4 regions of the Shewanella sp. LC6 genome follow, and region 3 is predicted to be linked to each of the others. Evidence: predicted binding sites of a transcription regulator. Region 3 holds the regulator's gene; each other region holds the start of a gene.
What was found. The regulator ArgR, encoded in region 3, controls arginine synthesis, uptake and breakdown. The targets are predictions, from matches to a motif close to ANTGAATANNTATTCANT.
Positions count from the first base shown of each region.

Region 1 (4,352 bases), 1.3 Mb from region 3:
CCCACGTGAAGTGGTGAGCTTAGTGCTGGAGAAAAAGGCTGCTGCCGTCATAGTGTGTCACAATCATCCGTCTGGTATTGCCGAGCCCAGTCAGGCTGACAGACGAATAACTGAGCGATTAAAAAATGCGTTGGCAACCATAGATGTATCCCTGTTGGATCATATGGTTGTTGGTGATCGAGAGATAGTTTCCTTCGCGGAACGAGGCTGGATTAATTAATCTAACACTTGATCTTCACTCTGTGATCGTGTATAAAATGCGCCCTCTTTGTGCCTCGGGCGACGGCCATACGAGGCACATTAATGCTCGAGCGTTAAAATTGTTTTTGGAGAAGATTGACATGTCAAGAGTATGCCAAGTTACTGGCAAGAAGCCGATGGTTGGTAACAACCGTTCGCACGCAAAAAACGCGACCCGTCGTCGTTTTTTACCTAACCTACAAAACCACCGTTTTTGGTTAGAAGAAGAAAAACGTTTCGTACAGTTACGTGTATCTACTAAAGGTATCCGTCTGATCGATAAGAAAGGTATTGAAGTTGTTGTTGCTGAACTTCGTGCCCGTGGCGAGAAGGTGTAATAGATCATGGCTAAAGCTAAAGGTAATCGTGAGAAGATCAAATTAGTTTCTACAGCTAAAACTGGTCACTTCTACACAACTGAAAAAAACAAGCGTAACATGCCAGAAAAAATGGAAATCAAAAAATTTGATCCAGTTATTCGTCAGCACGTTATCTACAAAGAAGCAAAAATCAAGTAATCCTTGTTTAGTGTTTCGAGAAAAGCCCCTTATCTAAGGGGCTTTTTTTTGGCTTTTCGTCATCAAGATGAGATAAATCTGTCCCATATTTGGCGATTGCGACTAAATCATATTTGGTTAAAAAAATGTAATCATTTATCAAAAGTGCAATTTTTTGAAAATATAAGCACTTTTTTGTATTAAAACTGCATTTTAATGAGAATAAATTCTTTATTGGTGAATTAAAATGCAATACTATACGCGGGTTTTCGTTATTCACTCCTGGTAAGCCATTTTGGGGGTACCAGCTTAAATATGAGGTGTAAACAACGCGTGCGTACCACTGAACTGGTTGATGGATTTCGTCATTCTGCCCCTTACGTTAATGCCCATAGAGGGAAAACCTTTGTGGTGATGTTGGGTGGCGAGGCTTTAGCACAAAATCAATTTCGCGGCATTTTGAATGACGTGGCGTTGTTACACAGTTTGGGTATTAAAGTGGTGTTGGTGTATGGCGCGAGGCCGCAAATCGATGCAGCGTTAGCCGCCAATGGGATTGAACCCGCCTACCACGAAGGTGTACGTATCACGGATGAAGACTCACTCAAAGTCATTAAGCAAGTCGCGGGTGCATTACAGTTTGATATTACCGCGCGTTTATCGATGAGTTTAAGCAATACGCCGATGCAAGGTGCGCAAATTAACTTAGTCAGCGGTAACTTTGTGATTGCTCAGCCACTGGGCGTCGATAATGGTGTGGATTTTTGTCTAAGCGGCAAAGTGCGCCGTATCGATACTCAAGGGCTTAAGCGTCAGCTCGATAACCACTGTATCGTGTTGATGGGGCCGATTGCTGCATCCGTCACTGGCGAAAGCTTTAACCTCACGGCCGAAGAGATTGCCACTCAGGTTGCTATCAAGCTTAAGGCCGACAAGATGATTGGCTTTAGTTCGCAAAATGGCATCCTCGATCGCAATGGCGATGTGATTGCCGAATTAATGCCAAATGATGCGCAAAATATTCTGACTAAGCTTGCTGAGCAAGGTTCTGCCTGTGTGGGCACGATGGCTTTCCTCAAGGCGAGTATTGATGCGTGCCGTAATGGGGTACCCCGTTGTCATTTGGTTAGCTATCTTGATGATGGTGCCTTGCTGCAGGAGTTGTTCTCCCGCGAAGGCATAGGCACGCAAATCGTGACAGAAAGCGCTGAGCGCCTGCGCCGCGCATCGATTAGCGATATTGGCGGCATATTGAATTTAATCCGTCCTCTGGAAGAGCAAGGGATTTTGGTGCGCCGAAGCCGTGAGCAGCTTGAGATTGAGATCGAGCAGTTTATGTTGATTGAGCGAGACGGCTTAGTGATTGGCTGCGCGGCCCTGTATCCGTTCGAGGAGGATAACGCCGGTGAGTTTGCCTGTTTAGTGGTGCATCCAGATTATCGCGATGCGGATAGGGGCAGTCTGCTGCTGAAAAACATCATAGGTCAGGCGCGTCATCGGGGTTATTCCCGTTTGTTTGCCTTGACTACCCGCAGCATTCACTGGTTCTTAGAACATGGCTTTGTGATTGAAGATGTGGATGCATTGCCGCAGAAGAAAAAGCAGTTGTATAACTATCAGCGCCGCTCTAAAATTCTCGCCCTTGATCTGTAAGCTTTTTACGCTTGATAAGATGCCAGCCTAACGCTGGCATTTTTGTTGACATAATATGTCTTTGTTGGCAGATTAAGCTTTTCTTCCTTAAGGACTGCCCACCATGGTGACTCAGTTTTTCTCCCTCGCGCCTCTGACTCAAACTTCAATTTTAAGCTTTATTATCTTGTTGTTAGGTTTAGCAGGCGTACTGTGGATGTTGTGGGTTAAACCTATGCCGAAAGTGGCTAAATCGGCGAGCTTAGGCATCTTGTTAGTAATGATTGGCGGATTTTCTTGGGTGTTTTATCAATCCCATAATGCTGAAATCGCGTTAACCGACACCGAACTAAAACTCGATATTCCCTTCTATAAAGTGCAATTAGCGCGTTCCGAACTGTTAGTCGAGCAGGCGCGTCTTATCGACTTGAAGCAGGAGGCGGATTTAGCGCCCAGCTTTAAAACCAATGGTATCGGTATGCCTGGGTATCAACTTGGCTGGTTTAATTTGAAGGGGAAGGGCAAGGCATTTGTGGCAGTGACGGATAAATCCGAGCTAGTGTTAGTGCCAACGACACGAGGCTACAATCTGCTCTTGTCTGTGCCCGAGGGCGAGAAATTTTTAGCCCAACTACAAAAGTAGCAGATTCAGTATACTTACCACTACTTTTGTAACCATTGGCTACAGCGCGATATTATCGCGCCGTTTTGCGTTTATAGACCATATCGAAGGTGAACACCAGCAGGGCGCTCCAGATAAAACCAAAGGTGATGCTCTTCTCGGCATCGAAGGGTTCATTGAATAAGGTTACCGCGAGGATAAACATAATACTCGGGCCGATATATTGGAAAAAGCCGAGCATAGACAATGGAATACGTACCGCTGCACCGGCAAAACACAATAGTGGAATCGTGGTAACAATCCCGGCTGCTATCAACAATAAATTAAGGTGCCAATCGTTGGTGAGCATATTCGCCGTGGCGCTATCTAAGGTTGCGACCAGATAAACCAATGCGACCGGTAGTAGGATGGCGGTTTCGACTAGCAGACCCGATTTAGCATCCACGTTGACCTTTTTACGCAGCAGCGCATATACCCCGAAGGTGCCCGCTAAGGCGAGGGAGACAATAGGGATCGAGCCGAATGAGACTAATTGGATCAGCACGCCAGTACTCGCCAGCGCGACGGCAAACCATTGCAACTTGCGTAATCTTTCCCCTAAAAACAGCATGCCGAGCAGTACATTGAGTAATGGGTTAATAAAATAGCCTAGGCTAGCATCGAGCATATGATCATTATTCACTGCCCAGATAAAAATCAACCAGTTACCTGCAATTAACAGAGAGGTGATTGTCAGTACAAGCAGTTGTTTTGGCTGTTTAAACAGCTGGCGCAGTTTTTCAAAACCGCCAATAAACAGCATGATGATCACCATAAATACAAATGACCAGATCACCCGATGCAGTAAAATTTCGGTCGCCGAAACATGGTGGAGTAGTTTGAAATATAAGGGCGCAAATCCCCACATACAGTAAGCACTGACGGCAAGTAGGATCCCTTTGCGGTATTCGGTATCAGGCATGAGACATCTTCGAAGGATAACAGGACGGCGATTGTAGGAGGCTATGGGAATTGACTCAAGGTGTGTACAGCCGCCTTTTTCGTTACAGGATGTCTCTAATGGCGAGTGCTCAACAAAAAGAAGAGGGGAAACAGCTGAAGAATCAAGGTGTTTCCCTTTTGTTTATTGATGTTGAATGCGGTAAATCAATCTTGAAAAAACGATGGGTGACAACGGACTAGCCCACCATATAAGTGCCAGTGCCGAAGGCGATATGGGTTCCTTGCTCATTGTGTAACTCCATTCGGCAGACCGAGACGCGATTGCCGGCTCGGATCACACTGCCGGTGCCTGTGAAAATCTGTCCACGCCCGGGGCGCAGATAATCGACACGCATATCAATAGTGCCTAAGGTTTGCAG
Region 1 covers NZ_CP043902.1:535,376-539,727, forward strand. The annotation lists gene radC (DNA repair protein RadC) at 1-220, shown strand, start outside; gene rpmB (50S ribosomal protein L28) at 342-578, shown strand; gene rpmG (50S ribosomal protein L33) at 585-758, shown strand; gene argA (amino-acid N-acetyltransferase) at 1,071-2,390, shown strand; gene FJD32_RS02515 (PH domain-containing protein) at 2,494-3,012, shown strand; gene rarD (EamA family transporter RarD) at 3,065-3,952, opposite strand; gene FJD32_RS25220 (hypothetical protein) at 4,051-4,173, shown strand; gene FJD32_RS02525 (thioesterase family protein) at 4,170-4,352, opposite strand, start outside.
Region 1: a site for ArgR is predicted at 974-991, ahead of argA (amino-acid N-acetyltransferase). Genes of this name have one in related genera too.

Region 2 (4,352 bases), 590 kb from region 3:
AATGGCCATTACTACAGGGAGAATGCCAAATATCATATCGATAACGTTTTTAATACCTTCATTTAAGACGGCTTTGATACCACCAGCACTGGCCGCTTTCTCGAGCGCTTTATCAAAGCCCCAAGAGAGTGCGCCGTGTCCTGCGGGGATCATCTCATCATCGGGTTGACGTGGCGTATCGTCGATATAGTTATCCTTCTTCCACGACAGTGGCGGTAACTTAGGTACAATCACGGCCGCCGCAAAACCCGCTAAACACACAGTCAGGTAGAAGGGCACAAACATATGCTCTAACTTCACCTGTGAGATCACCACTAAGCTGAAGGTAATTGACACCGCCGAGAAGGTGGTACCGATAACCGCGGCTTCCCTTTGGGTGTAAAAACGCGCTTCGTATTGCTTGCTGGTCAGCAGGATCCCAACGCTACCATCACCTAACCAAGAGGCCATACAGTCGATGGCGCTGCGACCTGGCAGGTTAAACACGGGGCGCATCACTTTAGTCAGCAGAGTACCAAATAGCTCTAATAGACCGAAGTTTAATAGCAGTGGCAGCAACATACCGGCGAAGATAAACACCGAGAAGAGTACGGGTAACAGGTCGTTCAGCACTAAGGCACCAGTACTTGAGGAGTTAATCGCTTCAGGGCCAATGCCAAAGTAGGTCAGCACGATAAAGACAGCGCCAACGACACGGGTGGTAAGCCACAGCGGGCTGATGTTGAGTAAACCATTGAGGAAGTGATTGTTCAGCACAAACTTAGGTTTGAGTAACTTTGTCAGCACAGAGGCAAAGGCCATGGCGACAACAATCACAGTCACGATTAAGGTTAATACATCGCTTAACACGCTTTGCAGTGCTTTAGAGATGATTGCGATGGGAATCGTTATCGCATCGTTATAGCTGATAGGGGTCATAAACAGCAGCAGACCGATCAGCGAAGGGACGATAAAGGTGAGTATCGTCTTAATGTTGCGGTTTTTATGTTCAGTAGCCAATGGTGTACACCTTAAAGTACGAGTCGCACAAATAAACTTGAATAAATGCTCTCTCAAAACCGCATTCTTTGCTGGGGTGAGGTGCATTTTCATTCAACTCAAAATCGAGAAGGGGGAAGATTACTCGCTTAGCGCCGCCATGTAAAACGATTCGGAAATTTGTTTGAGATAAGCAGCAAAATAGCATAGTTATTTGGACGATTTCTAATGAATGATTTGGGCATAAAATAGCGTTTTGATGCAGTTTATTTTAATTTAATCAACTAATTATAGAATGGTGTTGCGAATTGTTTATTGAGTTGTTTTGCTCTTGGGGTTATTGGTTTTTTTGTGATATTTTGTTCAAAATTTTCTCAATGGATCTTCACTAATTACACTTTTAGATGCTTTTTTGTCCATGAATCGTATCGGGGCTTCAGTTGTTGCTAACTTAATGTGAGCCAACTAACACTGGTGAGAATGATGGGGTAACCTTTTGGGACGATACAGCGATAATTGAATTTATTGTGATTATTTATTCATTTTTAACTTTGGATTTGCATATATTTTATTGAAAAATGACTAAATTACGAGTGTTTTTGCGATGACTAAAAAATCGCGAATAGTGATGAAATAAAATATTACGCTAAAGAGGATAGGGGCCGCTTTAATTCTTTGTAATTCCATGTAAGTTAGTACTACTTTGGTTTGGCTAAATTATCCATGACTGTTATAAAAATGAATATGGCGACAAGGGGCTCGGCACTTGCCACTAAGTTTGGTTTTCTTGGTATTTTTGGATTGATGCTGGGGATCTGTGTGGCGGTATTCGGATTTGATTATTCTGAAACACGCTCCTTCAATTTTTTAAATCATACACTGAGTGAATTGGGAACCTATGGCCATTCTAGCTTTGCCGTGGTGCTCAATGGCGGTTTATTTTTTGGCAGTTTAAGCGTTGTTTTTTATTGTCTTTCCTCCCTACAGACTGTAAGCGGGTTTTGGGGATATCCTTTCTTTTGCGCTCTAGCACTGACGTTTTTAGCCTTAGCCTGTGTTGGGCTATTTCCAGTCAATGTGTATCACTTGCATATCCTCGCACTTAAATGGTTTTTCTACTTTGGCAGCTTAAGTGCAATTTGTTATCTACTATGGGTGGGATTCGGCTCGCAGCACCGTCAGCGCTTGACGATATTATTAGCGCTGTTGGTATTGCTCAGTATGATGACTTTTCTCTATGTGCCGCTGTTAGCATTGGGCTTAACGGAAGGAGACAGACCTTTCTATCAAGAAATGGTGCTGCAATTGCCAAGGCCCGATTTATGGTGGCCTGCATTGTTAGAGTGGATTGCGCTTGGGAGTTTATTAAGTTGGACGGCGGCGCTACTGCTTACTCCACAGTCACTCGCTCAGGAGCCAGCTCCCGAGTGAGTGATTAAGCTGATAGCCCATAAAGCTATCAGCTTAAGGATTTCAGTAGCCTAAGGATTTCAGTCCTGCCTCGCCAAACCAGTAACCGTTACAGTGCTCATCGCTAAGAGGAAACTGAGCGTCCGTTGCCCTAGTCTTTAACGCCTCGACCAGCGCATCGGCCTGAGTGATACAGGCTAAGCTGCTGGGCGAAACCCGAAACACATCTACGCCAACCTTTATCATTTCATTGATTTCACTGCGTAAATCGACACAGCTGGCCGACTGGGTTTGAATGCCATTTAACCTCAGCAAAGGTTGAGCTTCTTGGGTTTGTGCTAGTAAACCCTTGCTGTATTGGCGGCAAACGGTTTCGCAGCTGTCCTTCGACAAATGTTGATGCCTAGCGGTAAAGCAGCGCGCCGAGTGGGCGAGCGGCAAGTAGCCATGGCCGAGCACTTCGACTTCGAATGCGGGCTTGTTCTCTATCACTTGGCTAAGCCAAGTCTTCGACAGTTCTACCGGCATCACAAAGCGCTGCATACCAAAGCGCTGCAAAATATCTAAACTGGCGCGGTTGTAGTTATTGATGCTGGCGCCGCAGACAAAGGGTAGCTTGTGCTCCTTGGCGAGATACACGGCCGCCATGTCGTTGGCCTCAATGCTAAATTCGCCATTATCGACCTGACGTTTAAGCTCTGTGTATTCCGAGGGCGCTTCGATAAGGGCGAGTGTCGACAGCACTACCTCTTTACCCGCAGATTTCAGCATTTTGGCCAGTTCGAGATAGTCACCAAATTTGAGTTCGCGTCGACGGCTACAGACGGCTTCACCCAAATAAACTAACGGGATCTGACTATTGGCCACCTGCTGGTAAAAGTCGATGACCTGTTGTTTTTCCCAGCAATAGAGCAGTGGGCCGAGGGAAATTTTCATAATCGTTTCTTCTTCGTGGTTATCGCTAGGGCTATTGCCAGTCGCGCTCGTAGGCGCCTAAGGTGGTAATTTGGCCTTCGGAGACTTTAGCAAGGGCTTGCTCCCAATGGGCCTGAGTCTGGAATTTATCTGGCTGATGAAGATAGGTATCAATCGCTTGGCGCCAAACCTTGGTCACCTGTTCTACATAGGCAGGGCTGCGCTGACGCCCCTCAATCTTGAGTGACACTATGCCCGCTTTGGCAAGCTCAGGCAGCAAGCTAAGGGTATTTAAACTGGTGGGGGACTCGAGCAGATATTGCGGTTTATCATCGTCTTGGGTGAGATAACGGCCTTTACAGACGACGGGGTAGCCCATTTGCTCATCGAGCCCTGACTTATCAATCAAGACTTCGTTGAGGCGGGTCAATCTGTCTTTGCCCTGTTCTTGCCAGCGCACGTGTTTCGCTGGCGAGCAAGAGCCACCAGTGTTTGGCGATTGGCCGGTAACATAGGAGGATAAGTGGCAGCGGCCTTCGGCCATAATGCACAGGCTGCCAAAGGCAAAGACCTCTAAATCGACAGGGCTGACCTTGGCTAAGTCACGCACTTGTTTCATCGATAGCACTCTGGGTAACACCACCCGCGCGATATTAAAAGCCTCTTTATAAAAGCTCAGTGCGCCCAAGTTGGTGGCGCTCGCTTGTACCGATAAATGCAGCGGAATATGCGGATATTGCCTATGGGCATAGTCGAGCAGCGACAGATCGGCGACGATTAAGGCATCAACGCCAATGCTGGCCGCCAAGTCGATGGCCTGATACCAACGGTGCTCCTCATTCGGCTTAGGAAAGGTATTTAGGGTGAGGAAGATTTTCTTGCCCCGCTGATGGGTCAAATCGGCGGCTTCCTGTAATTTTGCAGGGGTGAAGTTTAAGCCCGCGAATGAACGTGCATTGGTATCATCCTTTAACCCAAGGTAGACAGCATCGGCTCCGGCCTGCAGCGCCGACTTTAGCGAGGCCAGGTTTCCTGCTGGACACAACAAC
Region 2 covers NZ_CP043902.1:3,707,077-3,711,428, reverse strand. The annotation lists gene FJD32_RS16665 (YjiH family protein) at 1-999, opposite strand, end outside; gene FJD32_RS25120 (hypothetical protein) at 1,702-2,409, shown strand; gene FJD32_RS16650 (U32 family peptidase) at 2,452-3,324, opposite strand; gene FJD32_RS16645 (peptidase U32 family protein) at 3,356-4,352, opposite strand, start outside.
Region 2: a site for ArgR is predicted at 1,080-1,097, ahead of FJD32_RS16665 (YjiH family protein). Genes of this name have one in related genera too.

Region 3 (4,352 bases):
TTAACCAGCCATATCAAGCGGGTAAACCTCAAGGATGAAAACGGCAAGTCCATCGAGATTTTGCGCCAGAGCATGCCTTACGGCTCGCTCAAAGAACAAGGCTTGATGTTTATTTCAACCTGCCGCACGCCGGATCACTTCGAGAAGATGCTCCATAGCATGGTGTTTGGTGATGGTGCGGGTAATCATGATCACTTGATGCACTTCACCAGTGCGTTAACTGGCTCGTCGTTTTTCGCCCCAAGCTTAGATTTTTTGATGCAATTCGATAATTAACCCTTCGCAAATCGCGACTAAACGCACTGAGCCTTAAAGCCTCAGTGCGTTTTTGTTTGTGGGCTTAACTCGCCGCTGTCCACTTATTGATATCGAGTTGCCATTGCTGAGCGGTAAAATCGATAAAGGCGCGTACTAGCGCTTGTTGGTAACTGCGAGATAAGTACACGGCCCACAGGGTTTGCCCAGGCGCCGTGTATTCTGGGAGCACTTCTTGCAGTTGACCGCTGGCCAGATATTGATTAGCTAAGTCACAGGGCAAGTAGGCAATGCCATGCCCACGCAATGCGGCGCTGACCAGCACTCCCATTTCATTGGCCATCAGATTCCCCATAGGTTTTATCAGCTCACTCTGTTGCTCCTTGAGTAGCTGCCAATGTTGCTGCGAACTATGGATAAGGCAATTATGGCTGAGCAGATCGTTAGGGACGGTTAACGGCTCGGCTTGAGACAAGTAACTGGGCGCGGCGCACAGCACAGCATCTATGCTCATCAATTTACGGGCAATCAAATTCTCATCGGGCTGCTCGGTATAGCGCAGTGCCACGTCCACCCGCTCATCCACTAATTGAGCAAAACTATCCGACATTAACAGCTGAATATTGACCTTAGGGTGCAATTTTATAAAGCGATCGACCACATCAAACAGACTGTGCTGCCCAAGTCCGACGGGTGTGGCAATACGAATACTGCCGACTAATTCAGTGTTATGACTATGGGCGCGGCTTTCCATTGCGGCGACTTCACTCAGCACCCGTTGACAATATTGCAGGGCTTCTTCACCCTGCAAGGTCAGGCTAACGCTGCGGGTGGTGCGGTGTAGCAGGCGTAAACTGAGCCACTGCTCAATTTCTTGAATATGGCGAGAAACCTGTAAACGACTGAGATCGAGGTGTTCTGCGGCCTTAGTAAAGCTGCCACAGTTGGCCACTTCGATAAAGCTACGCATGGCGGCGATTTTATCCATATATAATTACACCCATTAGTATCTCAATCTGAAACAATCCTGCTCATTTATCGATATTTATCACGCTAAGTATCGCAAGTAAACTGGTCTCAATTTAAATCAGCAGTGAGACTTATCAAATGAAAATTGCAGTATTAGGTGCATCGGGTTGGATTGGCGGAACCATTTTAAATGAAGCCTTAAGCCGTGGTCATGACGTCGTCGCCTTAGTGCGTGACCCAAGCAAGCTTGGTGAAACGGCGGCAGAAGTGCGTAGTGTTGACCTGACTCAGCCATTAACCGCTGAAACCTTTGCAGGCGTGGATGTGTTAATTGCTTCAGTGGGCGGCCGCGCCGAGCAGAATCACGGCTTAGTGGCGAAAACAGTTAATAATCTATTAGCCGTATTGCCACAGGCTAAAGTGCCACGTTTATTGTGGGTTGGTGGGGCAGGTAGTCTAGAAGTGGCACCGGGAGTAACTTTGGTTTCAAGCCCAGATTTCCCGCCTGCCTATAAGGATGAAGCTCTGGCTCAAGGTGAAGCATTAAAGGCATTTCGCGCCGCCAACACCACTGTTAACTGGACTTTTGTCAGCCCAGCGGCAGAGATCTACCCTGGTGCAAGCGAAGGCTCTTACCGTTTAGGTGGCGATAGCTTCTTTACCGATGCAAATGGCCGTAGCCGGATTTCGGTGAGTGATTACGCCAAAGCCATGCTCGATGAAGCAGAAAAAGCGGCGCATCCCAATCAAAGGATCAGTGTGGCTTACTAAAGCTGAGGAGATTCGGCTAAATACTGTAACGTAAGCGGGACACAAGCCCTGAAATTAGGGTAATGCTGGACTGAAAAGCGTACAGTGGAAATAGAACAGGTCAGCAAGCTGACCTGTTTTTTTATTCTGCGTAGTTGAATAAAGATTTGATGGTTTCCAAGGTATCGGCGATATCTTGAATGCTAGATGGACAAATAAAGATCGTATCGTCACCCGCAATGGTTCCCAAAATCCCTTCAGGTTTACCGATGGAGTCTAACAAACGAGCAATTAATTGTGCGGCGCCTGGGCTAGTGCGGACAACAATCATCGCTTGGTTATGGTCAACATCGAGTACTAAATTCTTTAACGGGCTGCCCGCAGTGGGCACGCCTAATTCGGCAGGTAAGCAATAAACCATCTCCTGCTTAGCGTTGCGAGTGCGCACGGCACCGAACTTGCTGAGCATACGAGACACTTTAGATTGGTTTATATTAGTAAAGCCTTCTGCTTGTAAGGCGGTGACGATTTCACTCTGGGAGCCAAAGCGCTCCTCTTTTAAAATCGCCTTAAAAATTCTAACAAGGTCATCCTGATTCTTGGTCGTTTGCATAGTCTTATTCTTTATTCAAAAAAACAGGCTTATTCTGAATAGTTTTGGTTAAACTGTCAACAAATAACCATAATGACTGAATAAAAATGCAATTAACTCACTTCGTGCTAATTCATTTATAAATGTATTTGTTGAACTAGAGTAAATATTCAACATTGCAACGCGCTGTTTTAGTAAATCTTTGAATCAACGACTAAGGGATAATTGAAATTAGCGTGACATTCCAGTAATGTGACGCCAACGCAAAATAGATCCATGTCACAATATCCGAGAAATAACGGAGATAACTATGAAAGTTGCTGTACTTGGTGCTGCTGGTGGTATCGGCCAGGCTCTTGCCCTACTGTTAAAAACTCAATTACCTGCGGGTTCTCAACTGTCTCTATACGATATCGCACCGGTAACTCCGGGTGTTGCGGTTGACTTGAGCCATATCCCAACTGCGGTTGAAATCAAAGGTTTTGCTGGTGAAGATCCAACGCCTGCCCTCGTGGGTGCTGACGTTGTGCTTATCTCTGCTGGTGTTGCACGTAAGCCTGGTATGGATCGTTCAGATCTGTTCAATATCAACGCGGGTATCGTTCGCAACCTGATCGAGAAAGTGGCTGTTACTTGCCCTAAAGCGCTCGTGGGTATTATCACTAACCCAGTAAACACTACAGTTGCTATTGCTGCTGAAGTGCTGAAAAAAGCAGGTGTTTACGATAAGAACCGTTTATTCGGCGTGACCACTCTGGACGTTATCCGTTCTGAGACTTTCATCGCTGAATTAAAAGGCTTAAACGTTGCTGACGTTAAAATCAACGTGATCGGCGGCCACAGTGGCGTGACTATTCTGCCATTACTGTCTCAAGTTGAAGGCGTGACTTTCTCTGATGAAGAAGTGGCTTCTTTAACTAAACGTATCCAAAACGCGGGTACTGAAGTGGTTGAAGCTAAAGCCGGTGGCGGCAGCGCGACCCTGTCTATGGGTCAAGCGGCATGCCGTTTCGGTATGTCTCTGGTTCGTGGTCTGCAAGGCGAAGCTAACATCGTTGAATGTGCTTACGTTGACGGCGGCAGCGAACACGCTGAATTCTTCGCTCAACCAGTATTGTTAGGCAAAAACGGTATCGAAAAAGTACTGCCTTACGGTGAAGTGAGCGCATTCGAAGCTAACGCCCGTGATTCTATGTTAGATACGCTGAAAGGCGATATCAAACTAGGCGTTGATTTCGTTAAGTAATTCTTCTGAATTATGAGAAGACGGAGCCGAATGGCTCCGTTTTTTTATGCTTTAAACTTTGTTCTCTAAACAGGGGTTCTTAATCTTGAGTCTCGCTATTTGGGGAGTTGGCATTGGCTGTCACAGCGGGCTTTACCCGTCAGTAGATAGGAAATACGGTATCTGTGCTTGGCGAATCTCAGGTAGCACCAATCCGCGATAGGTTTGATAAGCGGTAAGCGTAGCGCTTGTACCCAAGGGCGAGTGCCTGTTAGCGCCCATGCTTTGCAGGTGACATCCAGCCCGAGCAGCACTTGGCCGGAGGCGGTTTCGCCATGGAGAATGGTATTGGCGTAGTCTTTATCGATATAGCTGAATCTTGAGCTGAAATTGTCAGCATTAAGATCCACCAGTTCAATTCTATCGTCGGGATCGCGCGCTTTGAGTTGGCGCATTTCGGCGCTACATAATGGGCAATTGCCATCGAAAAAAATCCGCAGTTCCATTAGGTCTACCTCTTACAGTGTGTCCCTGAGTATACGCAGTTGCCAGGCATTTAGA
Region 3 covers NZ_CP043902.1:4,296,726-4,301,077, reverse strand. The annotation lists gene FJD32_RS19255 (Dyp-type peroxidase) at 1-276, shown strand, start outside; gene FJD32_RS19250 (LysR family transcriptional regulator) at 341-1,243, opposite strand; gene FJD32_RS19245 (NAD(P)-dependent oxidoreductase) at 1,363-1,995, shown strand; gene argR (transcriptional regulator ArgR) at 2,117-2,587, opposite strand; gene mdh (malate dehydrogenase) at 2,877-3,812, shown strand; gene FJD32_RS19230 (DUF393 domain-containing protein) at 3,908-4,297, opposite strand.

Region 4 (4,352 bases), 1.0 Mb from region 3:
CAATCTGCTTACCATTCAGTGAAGGGATTAATTGACCTTTACCATCGAGTACGCCAGACACATCCGATAGCAGCACCAACTTGCCACCGACCAACTTAGCTAATACCGTCGCCGCTTGATCGGCGTTCACGTTTAGCATTTGGCCATCGTCCATCATGGCAATTGAGCTACAAATCGGCATCCAACCTTGGGACAGAATAAACTTGAGGTAAGTGGCGTCCTTAGGAGAAACCTCGCCCACTAACCCTAAACGCTCATCTTTGATCTTGGCCGATACTGTGTTGCCATCGGCTAAGCTCATGCCCACACTCACAATCCCAGCCTTTGTCGCTGCGCCTTGGAGGATCTTGTTTGATGTTCCGGCCAGTGCACCGGCAATGATCGGCATTTGCTCAGGCGGGGTCACCCGCAGGCCTTCTAACTTGACGGTTTCCATGCCGTTTGCGGCTAATTGCTCATCGACCAAACAGCCACCGCCATGCACCATCAGCACCTGCTGACCATTTGCGATCATTGCTGCGGCGGTATCCATTAAACGCGCCATCCCCATTTCACACTGCAGCAGGGCGCCGCCGACTTTAAGAACTAATACTGAGTTGTTGGTAGACATCTTGACGACTCTCTTAAATAAGGATGAACGGTTAAAGGTTAAAGTGAATCTTTATGCATTGCAGGGCTTGGCTCGCCGCGCCTTTCATCAAATTGTCGATGGCACTGGCAACCACTAAGTAGCCACTGTTCTCATCAAACTTCCAACCTAAGTGGCAATTCGGAGTCAGCACTACATCATCTACTTTCGGGAACTGGTTCTGTTTCACCGTCACCAGCGGGGCTTGGTCATACACACTGTATGCCGCAGCCACATCGGCGGTGGTGGTGCCCGGTTTTAGCTGTACCGTGATGGTTGCTAAAATGCCGCGCTTGAAGTTGCCAAGGTGCGGCGTGAAGATCACCTCTTGCCCCAGTTGAGTGGCAATTTCGGGTTGATGTCTGTGGCCTAATACGCCGTAGGGTGTGAGGCTCACTTCGCAAAAACTGGTATGCAGCTGTGCCTTACGGCCCGCGCCCGTCACACCGCTGACCGCATTGATCACCGGATAGGCGGAGGTCAGTAAATTCTTTAATGGTTTCAAAGCGGTTAATGATGCTGTTGGGTAACAACCTGGCACAGCAATCATCTTAGTTGCGGCGACTTCTTTGGCATTCCACTCGGCAAGACCATAAACAGCCTTGGCTAGCACCTCGGGATATTCGTGCTCAAAACCGTACCACTTAGGGTACTGCGCCACATCACTGAAACGATAGGCACCGCTTAAATCAAATACCGCTAAACCTTGGTGATAAAACCATGCAGCTAGATGCAAACTCACCGAGTGCTCGGTCGCCAACACCACTGCATCCGCCTCAGCGACAATCTTAGCCTTCGCTTCTTCAGTCAATGGTGACAGAACTAAGTCAATGTGGCTGTAGACAGGGTACAAATCTGCTAAAGCTCTACCTTTATCTAAACTATTTTCAGAGACATACAGGCCTTGAATTGATAATTCAGACTCCGCATGGACTAAAGCAGTGAGTTGTGCACCTGTGTAACCACTGGCGCCGATAATGGCGATATTTTTCATATGTATTTTTATAAACCAAATCAAAGAGACTTAAAGAATAGATGAATAGCGTATACGCAACAGCGCATATCTATGATGACAGGACTATCGTCGTGGGAAATCGTAATGGCTCGTTATTTTATTCACTGACGGCTTAACGCTATACATCATGATATTTACTCTACAGGTCACAAGGGGTGACTCATCTCAACTGCAGGCTAGACTACCACAAAGATCTATTTATGCAATATATGTGAATATATATTTTTATTAAATTTTATCTTTAATCTGCGTTCAAGCACGCTTAGCAAATGACACAATACCTCACTAACTTCTTTATAACTCAGTTATCTATGGATGAAAGACTGAAAAATCAGTCCTTTTTATTAACACCTGATATACATGTACGCAAAGCCAAAATAATGCAGTTCATATTCACTTTGGCTAAACATAATAAAATATTGCGTTAGCTCGCATTTATATTGAATATTCCTCAACAATTATCGTGATTAGTTGCATATAAGATAAGCCAGTCGTATAAGTTATAAGTTCTGCTGTTGACCATTGCCCTCAGTGGTAGGTATTGTGCTAGCGGGCTAATACAAAGCGGATTTTGATGTTTTTCTATTCGGAGTAACTATGGCAGGTAATGTGGCAGACAATGTGACCGACATGTATGCGTCGTTAAGATCAAACGTGAGTATGTTAGGGCAGATCCTTGGCGATACAATGCGCACCCACCTCGGTGATTCTTTCCTCGAGAAGGTTGAGCAAATTCGTAAACTTGCAAAAGATTCCCGCCGTGGCGATGAGGCGGCACGGGAGCAAATGCTAGAACTGCTGACCGCACTCCCCGATGAAGAGTTAGTGCCTTTTGCCAAAGCCTTCAACCAATTCCTCAACCTAGCAAACTTATCCGAACAATTTCATACTATTAGCCGTAACTGTGATGAACTGGTTTGTGTACCGGATCCGGTCGAACAGTTGCTTGGCCGTATGCTGAATGGCCGTATCGATCAAACCAAGATGTTGGATTGCTTAAAGACGCTTGATATCGACTTAGTCCTCACCGCACATCCAACGGAAATCTCTCGCCGCACACTGATCCAAAAATATGCGGCGATTGTGGATTGCCTCGCCGAGCAAGAAAACGATCAATTATCCGATAGAGAACGTCGCCAAATTAATCTGCGTCTGCGCCAGTTAATCGCCCAAATCTGGCACACCAATGAAATTCGCCGTGAGCGCCCAACGCCAGTGGATGAAGCCCGCTGGGGATTATCGACGATTGAAGAATCTCTCTGGCACGCCGTCCCCGACTTTTTAAGGCAGCTCAACGATCAAGTACAAGAGCGCACTGGCCAGCAATTGCCTATCGATATTGCACCGGTGCGCTTCTCAAGCTGGATGGGTGGTGATCGCGACGGTAACCCCTTTGTGACCGCCAAAGTCACCCAAGAAGTGTTAGACCGTAATCGCCATGCTGCGGCACGTTTATTCCTCAAGGATATAGTGTTACTAGTGGGTGAACTCTCAATGGAAGAAGCCAATGATGAATTAAAGGCTTATACCAACAATAGCTGCGAACCCTATCGTTTTGTGCTGCGCTCATTAAGACAAAAACTGCGTGACACCATAGATTACTTAAATGCCCGTATTGAGGGCCACAATCCTGAAGTGGATAAGTCGACGCTGATTTGGCAAGAAAGCGATCTTAAAGCGCCGCTAGAGATGCTGTATAAGAGTTTATGTGACTGCGGCATGCGTTTGATTGCTAACGGTTTACTGCTCGACATTTTGCGCCGTCTCGCTTGTTTTGGCATTCATATGCTTAGGCTCGACATTCGCCAAGACGCCGGCCGTCACTGCGATGTACTTGCAGAGTTAACCCGCTATCTAGGTATGGGTGACTTTAATCATTGGGATGAAACCGAAAAACAAGCCTTCTTGCTGCGTGAACTCAGTAACCGTCGTCCGCTGATCCCGAGCAACTGGCAACCTTCCGCCGATGTAGCCGAAGTGCTTAACACTTGCCGCTTAATTGCTAAGCATCCGGCGAAGGCGTTGGGCTCCTATGTGATCTCGATCGCGAGCAAGCCTTCAGATGTGTTAACCGTATTATTGCTGCTCAAAGAAACTGGCTGTACTCACCCAATGCGTGTTGTGCCGCTGTTTGAAACCTTAAGTGACTTAAACAACGCCGCCGAATGTATTACCGCATTGCTCGATATCGACTGGTATCGTGGTTATACCAAAGGCATGCAAGAGGTGATGATCGGCTACTCCGACTCAGCCAAAGATGCGGGTGTAATGGCAGCCGCTTGGGCGCAATATCGCGCACAGGAGCAGTTAGTCGCCGTCTGTAAACAGGCTGGCGTTAAGCTGACGCTGTTCCATGGTCGTGGAGGCAGTATTGGTCGTGGCGGCGGCCCTGCTCACAAAGCGATTCTGTCGCAACCGCCCGGATCTGTTGATGGCCGTATTCGTGTCACCGAACAAGGTGAGATGATCCGCTTTAAGTTCGGCCTGCCTAAATTGGCGGTGCAAAGCTTAGCCCTGTACACCTCGGCGGTGTTAGAAGCGACTCTGCTTCCGCCGCCCGAGCCTAAGCAGGAATGGCGCAATTGTATGGAGCGCATTGCAGAGGAGTCAGTGAGTGCTTACCGCGGTATCGTCCGTGAAGAGCCTGATTTTGTGCCTTATTTCCGTGCAGCCACTCCAGAGGTTGAACTGGGCAAACTACCATTAGGC
Region 4 covers NZ_CP043902.1:298,758-303,109, reverse strand. The annotation lists gene argB (acetylglutamate kinase) at 1-610, opposite strand, end outside; gene argC (N-acetyl-gamma-glutamyl-phosphate reductase) at 642-1,622, opposite strand; gene ppc (phosphoenolpyruvate carboxylase) at 2,241-4,352, shown strand, end outside.
Region 4: a site for ArgR is predicted at 1,854-1,871, ahead of argC (N-acetyl-gamma-glutamyl-phosphate reductase). Genes of this name have one in related genera too.